4 regions of the Paenibacillus sp. TC-CSREp1 genome follow, and region 1 is predicted to be linked to each of the others. Evidence: riboswitches for the same ligand, from Rfam matches in the RefSeq annotation. Region 1 holds a riboswitch; each other region holds the start of a gene.

Evidence for each region. A riboswitch is a leader RNA that binds a small molecule or an ion and turns the genes downstream of it on or off. The one in region 1 is predicted to bind thiamine pyrophosphate.
Region 2: another riboswitch for thiamine pyrophosphate. It lies ahead of ACQSGY_RS22235 (ABC transporter substrate-binding protein); the one in region 1 lies ahead of ACQSGY_RS08195 (thiamine phosphate synthase).
Region 3: another riboswitch for thiamine pyrophosphate. It lies ahead of thiC (phosphomethylpyrimidine synthase ThiC); the one in region 1 lies ahead of ACQSGY_RS08195 (thiamine phosphate synthase).
Region 4: another riboswitch for thiamine pyrophosphate. It lies ahead of thiM (hydroxyethylthiazole kinase); the one in region 1 lies ahead of ACQSGY_RS08195 (thiamine phosphate synthase).

What each region holds. Positions count from the first base shown of each region.
Region 1 covers NZ_JBNOKM010000004.1:351,618-355,654, reverse strand. Annotated here, with positions in the region: partial or broken gene ACQSGY_RS08200 (ABC-F family ATP-binding cassette domain-containing protein) at 1-856, shown strand, start outside; TPP riboswitch at 902-1,011, shown strand; gene ACQSGY_RS08195 (thiamine phosphate synthase) at 1,239-1,967, shown strand; gene thiO (glycine oxidase ThiO) at 1,995-3,272, shown strand; gene thiS (sulfur carrier protein ThiS) at 3,269-3,472, shown strand; gene ACQSGY_RS08180 (thiazole synthase) at 3,525-4,037, shown strand, end outside.
Region 2 covers NZ_JBNOKM010000015.1:78,828-82,864, forward strand. Annotated here, with positions in the region: gene serS (serine--tRNA ligase) at 1-267, opposite strand, end outside; gene ACQSGY_RS22230 (hypothetical protein) at 1,098-1,583, opposite strand; TPP riboswitch at 1,885-1,997, shown strand; gene ACQSGY_RS22235 (ABC transporter substrate-binding protein) at 2,217-3,257, shown strand; gene ACQSGY_RS22240 (MTH1187 family thiamine-binding protein) at 3,647-3,937, shown strand; gene ACQSGY_RS22245 (ABC transporter permease) at 3,937-4,037, shown strand, end outside.
Region 3 covers NZ_JBNOKM010000036.1:9,547-13,583, reverse strand. Annotated here, with positions in the region: gene ACQSGY_RS29720 (IclR family transcriptional regulator) at 67-810, shown strand; TPP riboswitch at 1,033-1,146, shown strand; gene thiC (phosphomethylpyrimidine synthase ThiC) at 1,596-3,419, shown strand.
Region 4 covers NZ_JBNOKM010000020.1:3,239-7,275, forward strand. Annotated here, with positions in the region: gene ACQSGY_RS25255 (MerR family transcriptional regulator) at 1-71, opposite strand, end outside; gene thiE (thiamine phosphate synthase) at 331-996, opposite strand; gene thiD (bifunctional hydroxymethylpyrimidine kinase/phosphomethylpyrimidine kinase) at 996-1,808, opposite strand; gene thiM (hydroxyethylthiazole kinase) at 1,805-2,623, opposite strand; TPP riboswitch at 3,103-3,204, opposite strand; gene ACQSGY_RS25275 (radical SAM/SPASM domain-containing protein) at 3,415-4,037, shown strand, end outside.

The DNA.
Region 1 (4,037 bases):
ATTTGCCAAGCTCACACGCTACGCTGCCAATTATGAGAAGTTTCTGGAGATGGCGGATATGCAGAAGGCGCAGCATATTGACGCTTATGAAAAGCAGCAGGAATATATTAAAAAGCAGGAGGACTTTATTCAGCGGAATAAAGCTCGTGCATCCACCTCGGGACGCGCAAAAAGCCGGGAAAAGCAGCTTGGCAAAATTGAGCGGATTGATCGTCCGGACGAAGCGGCAAAACCAACTTTTAAATTCAAGGATGCCCGTGCAAGCAGCAAAACCGTGTTTGAAGGTGTTGATTTTGAAATTGGTTACACGTATCCGCTCCTGCCAAAGATGACGATGACCATCGAACGCGGAGAGAAGATTGCTATTGTGGGCTGTAACGGTGTCGGCAAATCAACACTGCTCAAGACAATTCTGGGTAAAATCCCGCCCATTAGCGGTAAAACCTTTCTCGGAGATTATCTGGAGACGGCATACTTCGAGCAGGAAGTACGTGCTGCAAATATCACGCCGATTGACGATGTGTGGAATGAGTTTTCTCATCTGACTCAAAATGAAGTGCGTGGACATCTGGCCCGCTGCGGCCTCAAAAATGAACATATTACACGTCCTTTGAACATGCTGAGCGGTGGGGAGCAGGCTAAGGTTCGTTTGTGCAAGCTGCTAATGCGTGAAAGCAATTGGGTGCTGTTTGATGAGCCAACGAACCATCTGGATGTTACTGCGAAGGCCGAGCTTCAGCGTGCGTTGAAGGAATACAAAGGAACCGTTTTGCTTGTATCCCATGAACCTGATTTTTACGAAGGCTGGGTCACCAAAACGTGGAATGTGGAAGAATGGTCTGAAAAAGCACGATGACAAAAAAATCCGACTGTGGTAATATAGGCTACAACTTCAACTTCATATGAACACTAGGGGGGCCGCACGATGCGGCTGAGATGGAAGAATGCGATTCCGGACCCTTTGCACCTGATCTGGATCATACCAGCGTAGGGAAGTGGCGCGTTTCAGCATAATGACAGTAAGTGATCCTTTTATGAACGAACAGGAACCTTACTATACAGTGATGCAGGCATGAGTTACCGCCGAACGGTTATGGACTTAACTGTTTAACAGGTATTAGCTGCACGCTCGTTATTTAACTGGACCTTTGTTTATACGCAGCCACTCCTACGGGAGTGGCTTTTTTGTGTTATGCCATTTCCGTACTTTATGCTGAACCGATGAGAGGAAGGACAACGTGAACAAAACAGAACTTGCGGCAGAAAGTAATGAAAAGAATAAACCGCTGATCGCTAACTCTCCAATGCAAATGGACACATGCAGCCCGACATGCTGCCAAGATGACTCTTCCTTTGAACTGCATGTTGTGTCTACCAATAAGGGTGAGCGAACCACGGTACTGAATGTTGTCAAGCAGATATGGCCTTGGGTGGATTACATTCATATCCGGGAAAAACAGCTCTCGCTGCAGCAGCATTTCATCTGGGCCAGCCACATGACAGAGTCAGGGGTTCCATCCTCACGTATAGTCATCAACGGGGCCAATCCGTTTGTGCCCAGCGAATTTTGCCGGGGTGCACACTGGAGTCAGCAGATGCTGACGAAGGCGGATGTGAGCATAAATGCTGTGAATAAGGGGGAACGGATGCGCTTGGGAGTATCGGTGCACTCCTTAAATGAGGCACGTGTGGCAGCGGATTACGGTGCAGATTACCTGTTCTTCGGGCATGTGTATACAAGCCGAAGCAAGCCTGACTTAACGCCCAGGGGGTTGGAGGTGCTGGCTGAAGTATGCTCAGGCGTTGACATTCCTGTGATTGCCATTGGTGGTATCCAGGCATCCAACATCCAGGCGGTGCGGTTAGCGGGAGCTCGTGGCGCTGCTGTGATCTCGAGTGTATTTCAGCATGAGGACCCAGCTCATGCGATCCGTCTTATAAAACAGGCTGCAGAAAGAGTAATATGAATGTTTCAAAATCAAGGAGATGAGCACATGCAAAAGCGAGGAACCGTCACACGGGATCAAGGTTCTGATGATCAATCCAGATGGAATGCATGCTATGCCTCGGATGAAACATATGAATCCGATACTTCATATGAAACTGCCAATATCCCGCGATCTGTATCATCCGGCATGCAGCATGCAGAAACCATTATTGTTGGCGGAGGCGTTATAGGCTGTGCTATTGCCTATGAATTGACACGAAGAGGACATGAAGTGCTTCTGATCGAGCAAAACGAGATTGCCAGCGGAAGCTCCTGTGCAGCTGCGGGAATGCTGGCTGCGGATAGTGAGGATTTTGCTCATCCTGTTATTGCTCAGGCTGCTCTTGAAAGCAGAGCATTGCTGCACAGTCAAAAGGATCAATTGTCTGCTCTATCGGGCATGGAACTCGGGTTGAGGCAGAGCGGATTCATCACACCGTTCAGATCATACAGTGAAATAAGTCGTTATAAGGAAAATCGAAGAGTCTTGCCACTGACGGAACAGCTTTGGTGGGATAGAAATACGGTGCAGCGAGAAGCAGGCTGGCTTAATCGGGATACGTATGGTGCTTATTACCGATCATTGGAGAGTGAAATTCTGCCCGTGTCGTTGACCAGAGCTTATGTGAGGTCAGCACACAGGATGGGCGCCCGGATATGGGAAGGCGTCAAGGATATTCAATTAATAGTGAATCAATTTGGTGTACAAGGGATTGCTACCCCGAAGGGAAATGTTACCTGTAAACACGTAATTATAGCCGCTGGCTTGAATGGTGAAACGCTGCTGCAGCAGGCTGGTATCAACCTGCCTTCAACTCCGGTCAAAGGCGAGGTAGCTGCGATTCAATTTCCGGCGGACCAAACAGCTTACAAACCGGATCGCACGCTTTATGCGGAGGATGTCTACATCGTTCCAAAAGCGAATGGAGAGGTGTGGATCGGGGCTACGAGCTGGCCCGGGAAAAAAGATCACAGCGTATCAGCCTATAGTGTGCAACGATTGCTTAGTAGCGCAAGCAGCTGGGTTCCTGGCATCAAAGAAGCTCATTTCTTGCGGGCGTGGGCAGGTGTAAGACCTTCGACTCCGGATGGTCTTCCGTATATAGGAGAATGCGAAAACATGCCTGGTTTGTTTACTGCCTATGGGCATTACCGCAACGGAATATTGCTCAGTGCGGTAACCGGACGCTGGATTGCAGACATGCTGGAGGGCAAAAGTGCTGAGGATATTGGGATTGAAGCCTTATCGCCTAATCGATTGAACAGAAAGGAAGTTGTGCGTTGAACATTATCGTGAACGGACAGAAGATGGAAATTGATGATGATTTGAATCGGGTGGACAAATTGCTGCAATCCTTTAACCTGCAAGTGAAAACGGTTGTTGTAGAGCTGAATCGTAACATTTTGACAAAGGATCATCATGAAACAACAGCGCTGAGAGAAGGCGATCGAATCGAAATTGTTCATTTTGTCGGTGGGGGCTAAATTAAGATAGGTCGCAGCATAGTTAATCATTTAAATTTGGGAGAGTGATGATATGCTTCATATCGGAAAATATGAATTTAATTCAAGACTGCTGCTGGGAACAGGCAAGTTCACGGATTTGCAAGTTCAGAGCCAGGCTGTGGATGCCTCGGGTACAGAGATATTGACCTTTGCGGTACGCCGTTTGAATCTGGAGGAGGCGGGTAAGCAGCATTTTCTGGACACGCTGGATTTAAGTAAATATACACTCCTGCCAAATACGGCAGGTGCCTCAACTGCAGAAGAGGCGGTGCGGATTGCGGAGCTTGCACGGGCGTCAGGACTTTGTGATATGATAAAAGTTGAAGTCATCGGAGACGGAGTAACGCTGCTTCCCGATCCGCTTGAAACGTACAAGGCTTGCAGCATTTTGCTGGAAAAAGGCTTCACGGTGCTGCCTTACATTTCGGACGACGTTATTTTAGCCAAACGACTGCAGCTGCTGGGAGTTCATGCGGTGATGCCGGGTGCTTCTCCGATTGGTGCGGGCCGAGGCATCATTAATCCATATAATCTGGAGATAATT
Region 2 (4,037 bases), on a different contig from region 1:
TGCCTCTTTCTGCTCCAGCTCATCATTAAGCTGTTTCACCTGTGCCCGCATCGTCTCTGCTTGCTCCCGCTCTCCCGTCTGCATCAGCTTCCCGATCTCTGCCGACAATGTATTACGCAGACGCCGCCCTTCCTCTGTTTGCTGCAGCAGTGCTTTGCGTTCATTATCCCGCTGGATTAACACCGCAATATCCACTTTGATTTTTTTTCCGTCAGCTGCCGCCTGAACCTCTTCTGCATGTGCCCGAACCCACTTCATATCTAACATGGTCACCGTCTCCTTTGGTTAAAAAAATACAAAGAGCGCCCTCATCCCTTGGGACGAGGAGCGCTCTGCTCGCGGTGCCACCCAACTTGCCGAATCATTCAAATTCTTCTGATTCAGCCTCTTGGTCCGCGATAACGGGCGGTTCCGGTTAACTTGGGAAAGTTTCAATTCGCTCCCTGGCGAAAACGCCTCCGAGTTGGATTCTCTTCAACGGCATGATCCGATCTGTAATTGTGTTTACCAGTATATACGAAGACAGATTAAAATTGCAATCTCTCAAGCCCGATTTTTAGTAAAAACCAGAAAAATGAGTTCTTATGCTCGTTGATCCCTGTTAACACAGGCTCCTCTTACGCAGCTTTGCATTGTTAAATCAGATACAGCTATAATCGTATAAAGTGATTAAATGACTAATTTTCCATCCAACAATTGTTTGCCTTCAGGAGGAGATCAACGGTAAAAGGTCTGAATTCAAAATATTCCTCTATACAATAGAGTATATGTTATAGAATGGAGCTGTTTCTCGATGAACATGAATCCAAACAACCTGATTTCATCAGAGGCCGAGGCTGCCAACCAAAGAGCAGATGAACTCGTCCAACAAGCTAAACGCAGTATATGGGCTAGTGGCATCCTGACCACAATCGTTAGTGCTGTAATTTTGATTGGCCTATTTTATTGGATTGCTTATATCAGAACTTCCTGAGTCATTCGCCCCAAAAACAAAAATTAATCTGATTTTCAAAAGAGAAGGGTCAATATAAATTGCCCAGGAAATACTGATAAACCACTCTTCTCCTGAGAGATAACCGCTCTATTCAACGATGGATTCAAGCAGATACAGCTGTTTTCCCGCCCTTGAACAATCTGCTGAACAAATATCGCACGAGCGGTCCTAAAATAAGCAGCTGCAGTGGCAGAGCCAGACTAAAGTTACGTGCTATGGTATGCAAATACGCCCCAAATACAGATACACCATTTAATTGATCGGCAATATAGGCAGTCACAATGCCATACAGAGACATGATCAGAACCATACCAATGACCATAAACAATGACATGGTAATGATGCCTTTTACTTTACCTGACTTGGCAAATGGCAGGGAAAAGGCAATTTTTTTCGCAACAGGACCAACAATGAAGGATTCCACCAAAAATGCGATAATAAAGCAGATCACGAATTGAAGCAGGATCTGCATCATAGACATCTGGTCTAACATTCCCGTGTGCCACAGATTAAAGGTCATCATCACGAGAACCATTCCTGTACACATCATGATTCCAAAAATAACTTGTTCTTTCTTGCTTACTGGCATTACACTCATCCTTTCTGTAACTTGGATCATTATAGACAATTGCACTCCCCTCTCATAAGTGAACATTATGTGAACGTTTGGCGAATAGAGTATATCTGAAAACACGGAATGAAGCCCACTTCGCTGAATCCCCCTTCCAAACTGAACGTTTACCTCAGGCGTGCCGGGACACATCAAGGGAAAGTGACGCAGCAAGGGTTGAAAAGGCGGCAAAAGATGCATCTCCAGCGGTTTTCAAGACCCACCCTAGACACATACTCGTCACTGGCCTATAATTACACCTAGTAATGCCCGTAACTTCATAGTTTCCCAGGGGAGTCGGAATTGGCCGGCTGAGAGTGTATCCCATCAAGATACTAACCCTTAGACCTGATCTGGATCATGCCAGCGTAGGAATCGGAGTATATTGCAAGAGGCACAGCTATAAGCTGAACGCCCTTCTCTCAAACCTGCACGCGTCCCGGATTACGGGGGCGCTTTTTTTGTTTTCTTTTGACAAGCAGAAACAGAAAAATGTCGTCATCTGGATAACCCGCGAGGTATAAATCAGCCGATTTATGCAAAGGGATTGGATATGAAGCCAAGGAGTACCCCGTGCCACCCGGCCGGACAGAACGAAGGAGAGAGAATCGAATGAACTGGCGTAAAATGTTGGGAATGTTATTCATGTGTGTACTATTGGTGACCGTTGCAGCATGTGGCGGTAAAGAAGCCGCACCGGCCGATCAGAACGGAGGTGCCAGCACAGACAGCAAAAGTGAAGGCAGCAGCGCGGCACTGAAAGATATAAAGGTTGTGCTCGACTGGACCCCAAATACCAATCATACCGGTCTGTATGCAGCCGTAGATCAGGGATTCTATAAAGCAGCAGGTCTGAATGTCGAGATTGTGCAGCCAGGAGCTGGCGGTGCAGATACAATGGTCGCTTCTAACGAAGTACCGTTTGGTGTCAGTTACCAGGAGAGTGTGACTCAGGCGCGCACACAGGACGTACCTCTCGTATCGATTGCGGCAGTGATTCAGCATAATACATCCGGTTTTGCCGCTCCAGTGGATCGCAAGATTAAATCGCCGAAGGATTTCGAAGGCAAAACGTATGGCGGTTGGGGCTCGCCGGTTGAGGAGGCTGTGATGCAATCCATTATGGAGGGCGAAGGTGCTGACGTATCCAAAGTCAAAAATATTAATATGGGCGACGCGGACTTTTTCACAGCGGTCAAACGGGATATTGATTTTGCCTGGATTTTCTATGCCTGGACCGGGATCGAAGCAGAACTCCGCGGTGAACCCATCGACATGTTATATGTAAAAGATTACGCCAAAGCGCTGGACTATTACACACCTGTGCTTGTGACTAACGAGCAGACGATTCAGAAGGACCCTGAATTGGTGAAAGCTTTCTTGAAAGCCACTTCCGAAGGGTATCAGTATGCGATTGACCATCCTGAAGAGGCTGCGAACATTCTGATCAAGGCTGTACCTGATCTGGATAAGGAATTGGTGCTGGCAAGCCAGAAATGGCTCAGCCCGAAATACAAGGACGACGCACCTCGCTGGGGCGAGCAGAAGGAAGAAGTGTGGAAGAACTACACCGACTGGATGTTTAGCAAGAAGCTTCTGGATAAAGAAATTGACGTATCCAAGGCGTATACAAACGAATTTTTACCGCAGTAAAAATCGCTATTAATAATATTACCTTAGGTAATATTATCACTTTATGTAAAAACGTAATTTGATATTTACACAGAAACGTAAAGTGTAGAAGCGAAGCGATCGCCTATAGCTTTTTCTGTAAGAAAGCTACATCGGAAGCTTGCGCTTTCTCTTGATTTATTTGCTAAACACAATGGATAAGTTGATTTTTTGTACACAAGAACGGAGAGTACAGACCCCTCAGAAGAAGCGAAGCGGTCGCCTTTATCACCGGATTTTTCCCTTTGAAAAGGGAATCAAAAAAATCTGGGGATAACAGCGATCGTAGAGGGGACTGCACTCGGAGTGGCAATGTGTACAATCACTATTCTACTTATCCCCCCCACACCCGAAAGGAGTCTTGATCTCTCATGGCAAGCACGTTACTCAGCATTCAAGTGATACCGAAAACGCCAAACGGCGAGAATTCATACCCTTATGTAGACCGCGCGATTGAAGTGATTCAGCAGTCCGGCTTGAAATATCAGGTTAATGCACTCGACACCACGATGGAGGGCGAACTTGAGGAACTACTGGAAGTGGTCCGCAAAATGCATGAGGTGCTTGTGGAAGCCGGCAGTCCAAGCATCATCTCCCAGATCAAAATCGCACACAGTCCAGACGGGTTCAGCATGGATATGCTGACGGAGAAATACCGCTAATGTCTGCCTATTTCAAAAGTGTATGGCCGCCACTTGTGGCGGTTATTCTCTTTATTGCGATATGGCAAGGGGCGGTTTCCCTGTTCCATATTGAGAAATG
Region 3 (4,037 bases), on a different contig from region 1:
GACCGTTTCTCATATAATTTATGTAACCAAGTTTCATGTGATGAAACATGAGGAGGGCATCATGCCATGGAAGACCGTAAGTTAACCGTCCGGGCTGTAGAACGGGCGCTGGATATATTACTATGTTTTACCACACGCAGTGATCTTGGACTCACCGAAATTGCCAGCCAGATCGGTTTGCACAAAAGCACGGTGCATCGCTTGATGGCTACGCTGGAGGATAAGGGCTTTGTCATTCGTGATGCGGCCACGGAGAAGTACCGACTGGGCATTCGCATCTGGGAGCTGTCTGCCCATATGTCACGCAGTGATGATCCTGCGATTCTATTGTTACCTGCAATGGAGAGGCTTCGCGATCGTTTGGGTGAAACGGTGAGTCTCTACCTCCGAGACGGCAGCGAGCGGATTCGGATTCAGGCGGTACAGAGTGATCAGGCCATTCGCCGGGTTGCGCCTGTAGGGGCCAGATTGCCGCTTTCCGTAGGAGCTTCCAGTAAAGTGCTGATGGCATTTGCCACGGAAGAGGACCGCGAAGAGCTGATGAACGGCCCGGAATGGCCCGTATTTATCGACCCGGCCGTGTATCTTTCGCAGATGGAAGACATCCGGGAGAGCGGGTATGCAACGAGCTATGAAGAGCGTGAGCCTGGAGCGGCTGCGGTGTCCGTACCGATTATGGATCGCAGGGGCAGCATTGCGGCAGCGCTTTCTGTGTCTGGCCCGGTCAGCAGGCTCTCACAGGAGACACTGCATGAGTATGCACCCGTGCTGAAGGAAGCGGCAGCGCAGATGGGACTTATGCTGTCGTAAATTCGTTGTCGTACTTTTTTGGAGTGAAATTGGCTCCAATATTTGTTCCAATAGAATTTGTGTTAAAGGGCTTTTGCTCCTGTTCCATCTGAACATACAAATTCTCTGGAATATAAAGGTTGTATTTCTAACCAGATTAAGCTACTCTGTAATGGACGGCCCGGCGGGGCCAGTTGAGCATCATCGTTGTAGTTGAACAGCGGCGTGTATGCCGTAATATGTTTACGTTACTGGGGGAGTCCGAATTGTCCGGACTGAGACGGGATCGCACGAGATTCCGGACCCTTTGCACCTGATCTGGATCATACCAGCGTAGGGAAGTAATCGGCCTTTTGACCACAAACACTATAGACGTTAACCAGGCGCAGATGCTGTTTTTGCAGCGAGATGCCTATGTTTACGTTTATAGTGATGGACATGAGTCGGTTCCCTCGGAACCGGCTTTTTTATATACAGCGGCAAGTTGAGCTTCGTATGTTGAGCGTCCGCCTTCGTGATATCCTTGATCTGATCGCAGATTGTGAGGCAGGGGTTAGACGACAGGGTGGAGCAACGAACAACAAAAGCGATGGAATAACCTGAACTCATCGTGAAGCCAATCCTGAATTCGACGCTGCCTGTACATAATAAGGTGTCTCCTGGATCAATGCGGCTGTGTGCGCAGGGTCATTCCTGTTGTGCTTCTGTGCTCTGGATGTTCTGGACAGGTGGGTGAGCCATGCAAAGCTGACACATTCGTGTACAAACGACACGGAGCCAAAATCACGGAGGAGGAGACAGGAGACATGAATACAGGTAACGAAACGGGGAAGCAGATCGGAACAGAGGAATTGGGGCGCGATGGTCATCCGGTGGAAAAGAAATCCGGAGCGGCGGAAGGGGTTCAGCCCTTCCCCGGCAGCCGCAAAGTATACATTCAGGGCTCACGGCCGGACATTGCTGTACCGGAGCGTGAAATTGCCCTTCATGACACGAATACTCCCCAAGGGGTGGAGCATAATGAGCCGCTGCGTGTCTACGATACAAGCGGCCCGATGACCGATCCCGAATTCCAGATGGATATTCGGAAAGGGCTGCCAGCGCTCCGGAATCACTGGATTATGGAGCGCGGTGATGTAGAAGCATATGAAGGCCGGGCGGTGAAGCCCGAGGATAACGGCTTGAAGCCTGGTGGACGAAGAGCCGGGGCGGAGGAGTACCCCGGATTCCGGGGGCAGCCGCTGCGCGCTCAGGCTGGGCGCTGCGTTACACAGATGCATTATGCGCGGCAGGGCATCATTACGCCAGAGATGGAATACGCCGCGATTCGTGAAGGCGTAGAGCCTGAATTTGTACGGCAGGAGCTGGCAAGCGGGCGGGCGATTCTACCATCCAACATCAATCACCCGGAGAGTGAGCCGATGCTGATTGGTCGCCATTTTCACGTTAAAATCAATGCGAATATCGGCAACTCGGCTGTATCCTCCTCCATCGAGGAGGAGGTAGAGAAGATGACCTGGGCGGTGCGCTGGGGCTCGGATACGGTGATGGACCTCTCCACAGGCAAGGACATTCATACGACCCGGGAATGGATTATCCGCAACTCTCCCGTGCCGATTGGTACGGTGCCGCTCTATCAGGCGCTGGAGAAGGTGAACGGAGAGGCTGAGGCTCTAACATGGGAGCTGTACCGGGATACACTGATCGAGCAGGCGGAGCAGGGCGTGGATTATTTTACGATTCATGCCGGCGTGCTGCTGCGTTATATTCCGATGACTGCGAAGCGGATGACAGGCATCGTGTCACGGGGCGGGTCGATTATGGCAGCGTGGTGTCTGGCGCATCATCAAGAGAACTTTTTGTACACCCATTTTGAGGAAATCTGCGAGATTATGAAAAGGTATGACGTGGCCTTCTCTCTGGGGGATGGACTGCGTCCAGGCAGTATCTACGATGCCAATGACGAGGCACAGATGGCGGAGCTGGCAACGCTCGGTGAATTAACGCAGATTGCATGGAAGCATGATGTGCAGGTGATGATCGAAGGGCCGGGGCATGTGCCGATGCACAAGATCAAGGAAAACGTCGATTTGCAGATGGAAATCTGTCAGGAAGCACCGTTCTATACCCTCGGCCCGCTGACCACTGACATTGCGCCCGGCTACGATCACATTACGTCTGCCATCGGAGCGGCGATGATTGGCTGGTTCGGTACGTCCATGCTCTGCTACGTAACACCTAAGGAGCATCTGGGGCTTCCCAACAAGGACGATGTGCGTGAAGGGGTTATCGCTTATAAAATAGCCGCACATGCCGCGGATTTGGCCAAAGGCCACCCACGCGCCCAGCGTCGGGATGATGCGCTGTCAAAGGCGCGTTTCGAGTTCCGCTGGCGGGATCAGTTTAATCTGTCACTGGACCCGGAACGGGCCCTGTCCTATCACGACGAGACGCTGCCCGCAGAAGGGGCGAAGGAGGCACATTTCTGCTCCATGTGCGGGCCGAAGTTCTGCAGCATGCGCATCACGCAGGACATCCGTGCCTTTGCCGCAGACCGTGGCTTGAGCGAAGAGCAGGCTGTAGCCGCCGGAATGCAGGCGAAAGCCGAGGAGTACCGGACGCGATCATAGGTGAAAAGGTAGCCGTAGTATCCTGTGGTATCGTAGCAGTAGCAGTAGCAGTAGAAGTGGAAGTAGAAGTAAAAGTGGAAGGAAGGCAGTTCCAGTAAATAAAAATGACCCGGAATTAGGCCTGTAGGCTTGAGTCCGGGTCACTTTTATACCGATGCAGGTTTAAATCTCGTCTCCCAATTCTAACGAATCCTACAAACCTTATTTGGCCGTTTTTGCCTCTGTTAAATTTCTAACGAATCACAGCGACGTTATTACACCCAAAATCGCTGCAAAACGAGAAATATACACCTGAAAACCTGAAATAGCGCTTCTAGGAATCGTTACATTTCCAACGGGGCTAAAAAGCACCAAATAGCGTCATCTGGAATCGTTAGCGGTACCTTTACTGACCTACTCCGTCCTCACCGGTCAAGCACCCACCAACTACTTCAGCTACTGACCCACCACGTCCACCGATCAAGCGTCCACCAATTACTTCAGCTACTAACCTACTACGTTCACCGCTCAAGCGTCCACCAATTACTTCAGCTACTAGCCTACTACGTTCACCGATCAATCGCTCACGAATTACTTCAGCTACTGACCTACCATGTCCACCGATCAACGGCCCAACAA
Region 4 (4,037 bases), on a different contig from region 1:
TCGTCATAGTGATGCAGTGTGCGCACACTGATGGAAGCCAGTTCAGAGACTTCCTTAACCTTCATGGCCATGAGTAAGACCTCCTTACAACATGAATTGTACAGTGTCACGTTGCGTGAGAGTCAACATGTATTTTTCGGAGGTGAGCTGTCGATGAGGGGATTATATATGAGGTGCTTGAGAGGGAATTATACATGATGTATTTGAGAGTGATTATATATGAAGTACAAGAACAGTAAAAGATTCATCGTTTAGATGGCTGGTACTGAAAGGTTAAGGATGCAGCACCGCACGGCTGCATCCTGGTTTGTGGGTGTGTGGGGAGCGCGGCTATGCCTGCTCCCCAAGCGTGATCGCAGCGAGCTGTGTAGCCGCTGCGCGCACATCGGCCGCACCCGCGATGGCGGAGATGACGGCTACGCCGTCGGCTCCAGCCGCCATCACGGCGGCCGCGGTATCGGGCGCAATGCCGCCGATACCAACCACCGGAACTGCGATGCCTGCGGCGCGCAGTTCCGCAACCCCGGCGGGGCCCAGCACAGCGTGGGCATCCGCTTTGGAGCGCGTCGGGTACATCGGCCCGACGCCAAGATAGCTTGCGCCCGCCTGCACGGCACGGCGGGCTTCAAGGGCGGAGTGGGCGGATACGCCAAGCATCCGCCCTTCGCCAATGCGGGCGCGCACCAGCGCCGCGTCCGCATCGCCTTGGCCGACATGCACGCCGTCGGCCTCCACCTGCACAGCCAGCTCCATATCATCGTTCACGATGAACGGTATCCCGTGCTGGCTGCACACCTCGCGAAGCCGCAGCGCAAGCGCTGTGCGGGCTTCGCCTGCCAATGCTCCAGTTCCCTTCTCGCGGAACTGGAACATCGTAATGCCGCCAGTAATCGCCTGGCGCAGCACCTCCACCGGGTCACGCGTCGTATTGATGCTGCCCATTACCAAATACAGCCGCAGCGCGCGGCGCACCGTCTCTGCATCCCATACCCGCATTAGCGCTCACCCCGCTGTCTGCGCTGGTACGCAAAGTGATTCGTTGGTCCGTGCCCGGCCCCGATTCCCAGCTCATCTTCGATGGCTGCCTGGATAAACGCTCGCGCGGTTGTAACGGCAGCCACAACAGTCGAACCCTTGGCCAGTTCGGCCGTAATGGCAGCAGAGAACGTGCAGCCTGTACCATGGGTATGCCGTGTGTCTACCCGAGCATTCTCCAGATAATGAAAAGACTGCCCGTCATACAAAACATCCACAATCATGCCGCTTCCCGCATCATGTCCCCCTTTGATCAAGGCATATGCTGTGCCCATCTGCACTAATCGCTTTGCGGCTTCTTCACGTTCGCTCAGACTGTTAATGCTCATGCCTGTGAGCAGCTCCGCTTCGGGAATATTGGGCGTGGTAATCAAGGCATGAGGCAAAAGCTCCTCAATGAGAGCTTGTACGGCCTCCTGCTGGAGCAGCGGCGCTCCGCCTTTGGCTACCATTACCGGATCAATAACCAGATTGGACCAGCCGTATTGCCGCCATTTGCTTGCAACGAGACGAATAATCTCGGCACTGTACAGCATGCCGGTTTTGACTGCATGTGGTTCAAAGTCTGCTCCCGTCGAATCAAGCTGCTGGGCTATGCCGGCATAACTGATGGGGAATACACCTTGGACACCTGTTGTGTTCTGTGCCGCAATGGCTGTGATCACCGTCATTCCGTATACTCCAAGCTCCTGAAAGGTTTTGAGATCTGCCTGGATACCTGCACCACCGCCGTTATCGGCACCTGCTATTGTCAAAGCCTGGGTTATATTCATCTTGCACCTCCGCGGATCTGACGGATCTGTGAATGTTCTGATACGAACTCGGGTGTCACCTTCGCAAGCTGGTTTAACAACTCCATCTGGAAGCTGCCTGGACCCTGCTGAGCTGTAAGGGCGGCAGCTTGTTCGGCTGCAACACCGTAAAAAGCAACAGCCTCGACAATGCTGTTCAGTAAATCATCTCCCGGCCGGGCAACTGCTGCAAAAGCGCCAACGACCGAGCTGAGAAGGCATCCCGCGCCGGTGACCTTCGTAAGCAGTACATGTCCGTTGCTGATGAGAAACGTCTGATACCCATCCGTAACGATATCGTACTGACCCGTAATAACAACAATACATGCAAGCTGCTGTGCAGCCCGTTCCGCGATGCTGATCCGGTCTTCTTCACCTTCCCCGGCATCCACACCTTTAATACTCCAGGGTACACCTATGACATGAGCAACCTCGGCAACGTTCCCGCGCAATACAGTAAGCCGAAGGTCACGAACAAGCTGCTGCACCGTCTCCGTGCGATATGCAGTTGCCCCGGCACCGACAGGATCAAGCACAACGGGTACATGATGCGCATTAGCGGACTGTCCTGCCAGCCGAATGGCTTGAACTACCTTTTCATCTAATGTACCGATGTTCAGCACAACTGCGCCAGCGATACTTGCAACGTCAGCAACTTCTTCGTGAGCATAGGCCATGAACGGAGAGGCTCCAAGGGCAAGCAGGCCATTGGCAGTGAAAGGGGCTACCACCAGATTTGTAATGTTATGAACCAAAGGATTAAGTGCACGTACACGCTCAAGATAAGACAACGTCATTACCTCCTTGATCTAAAATGAATTGCATGGTGAGACAAGCTGGTATTTACATCCAGACCATTACATCGAAGAACTTGCAATACGGCTTATTCACACATGAATCCCGATGAACATCCGTTTTGTACCCAGATTTTCTAAGGTCATACAAGGGAAAGTTGTACACTCATCTGGCTGTTATCCTCCCGATCGCAACGGCCTCTGTAACAGCTTTTTTGTACAGCTTGTGTTCGAGCTATCGCTTCCCTTACTTTGAACTTCGTTCAAAGCCAAAAGCAGCTCCATTTTGATCATTAGCTCCGGCAATTTATCTACCGTTTTTAAGGTTCATACGCGGCGAGAGCAAGTCTTTAACGAATTCCCGTCCATGCCCATGCGATGAGAAAACAAAAAAAGCCCCACTCATTTCCAGAGGAAATGAGCGAAGCTATAGAGGTTTTACCAGCATGGACTCTGCCAAATCAATGGAGAATCCTTTATCCACAAGAGCTGCTCCACTTCCCTCCGCTGGTATGATCCAGATCAGGTTCAAAGGGTCCGAATGATATATTCGTCTCAGCCGTAAGGCTCCCCCAGTGTGATGTGCAAAATATGCAGTTATGATCCAAGCATATATCACATGCGTCCAGAATGTAAAGAGGGCATGAGACTTGACGCTTGTTTTGGCAACGCTGCGGTTTACCGATTTACCTTCGCTCGTTAACCCGATATAATGGGGATTGGCCCATATGGCCGCATAAAGAATGAGGGCAGGAACTGTTTCACTTTCCTCCCGGCAGAATGGGGACCCTGAGTTGAAAACGTTCAAGAAAGTATATATCGAGATCACAAGCATCTGTAATCTGGCATGCAGCTTTTGTCCACAAACGAAAAGAGCCAAAGGCTTTATTGACCCTGAAGTGTTTAATCATATATTGGATCAGATCAAACCGCACACCAAACATATTTACCTGCATGTCAAAGGCGAGCCTTTGCTGCATCCCAAAATCGACCTGCTCCTGGATTCCGCTCATGCGAAGGGATTCAAGGTTAACATTACAACCAATGGTACACTCCTGCCAAAGACACAGCATAAACTGCTGGGCAAACCTGCATTGAGACAGATGAATTTCTCCCTGCACAGCTTTGACGGACATGAGGGATCAACGGATCGTGATGGTTATTTGCGCAATATTTTGACTTTCGCTCGTGAAGCTGTGAAGCATAATGTTATTATTTCGTTCCGGCTGTGGAATCTCACACAGGATAACTTTACGAATGCCCAGATGAATCGAAATCGGGAAACGCTTGAGGTGCTGGAGCGTGAATTCAATCTGGACTTCCGTATTGAGGAAAAGGTCGTTCCGGGCAGCGGTGTCAAAATTGCACCGAATGTATATCTGAATCAGGACCACGAATTCCAATGGCCAAGTCTGGA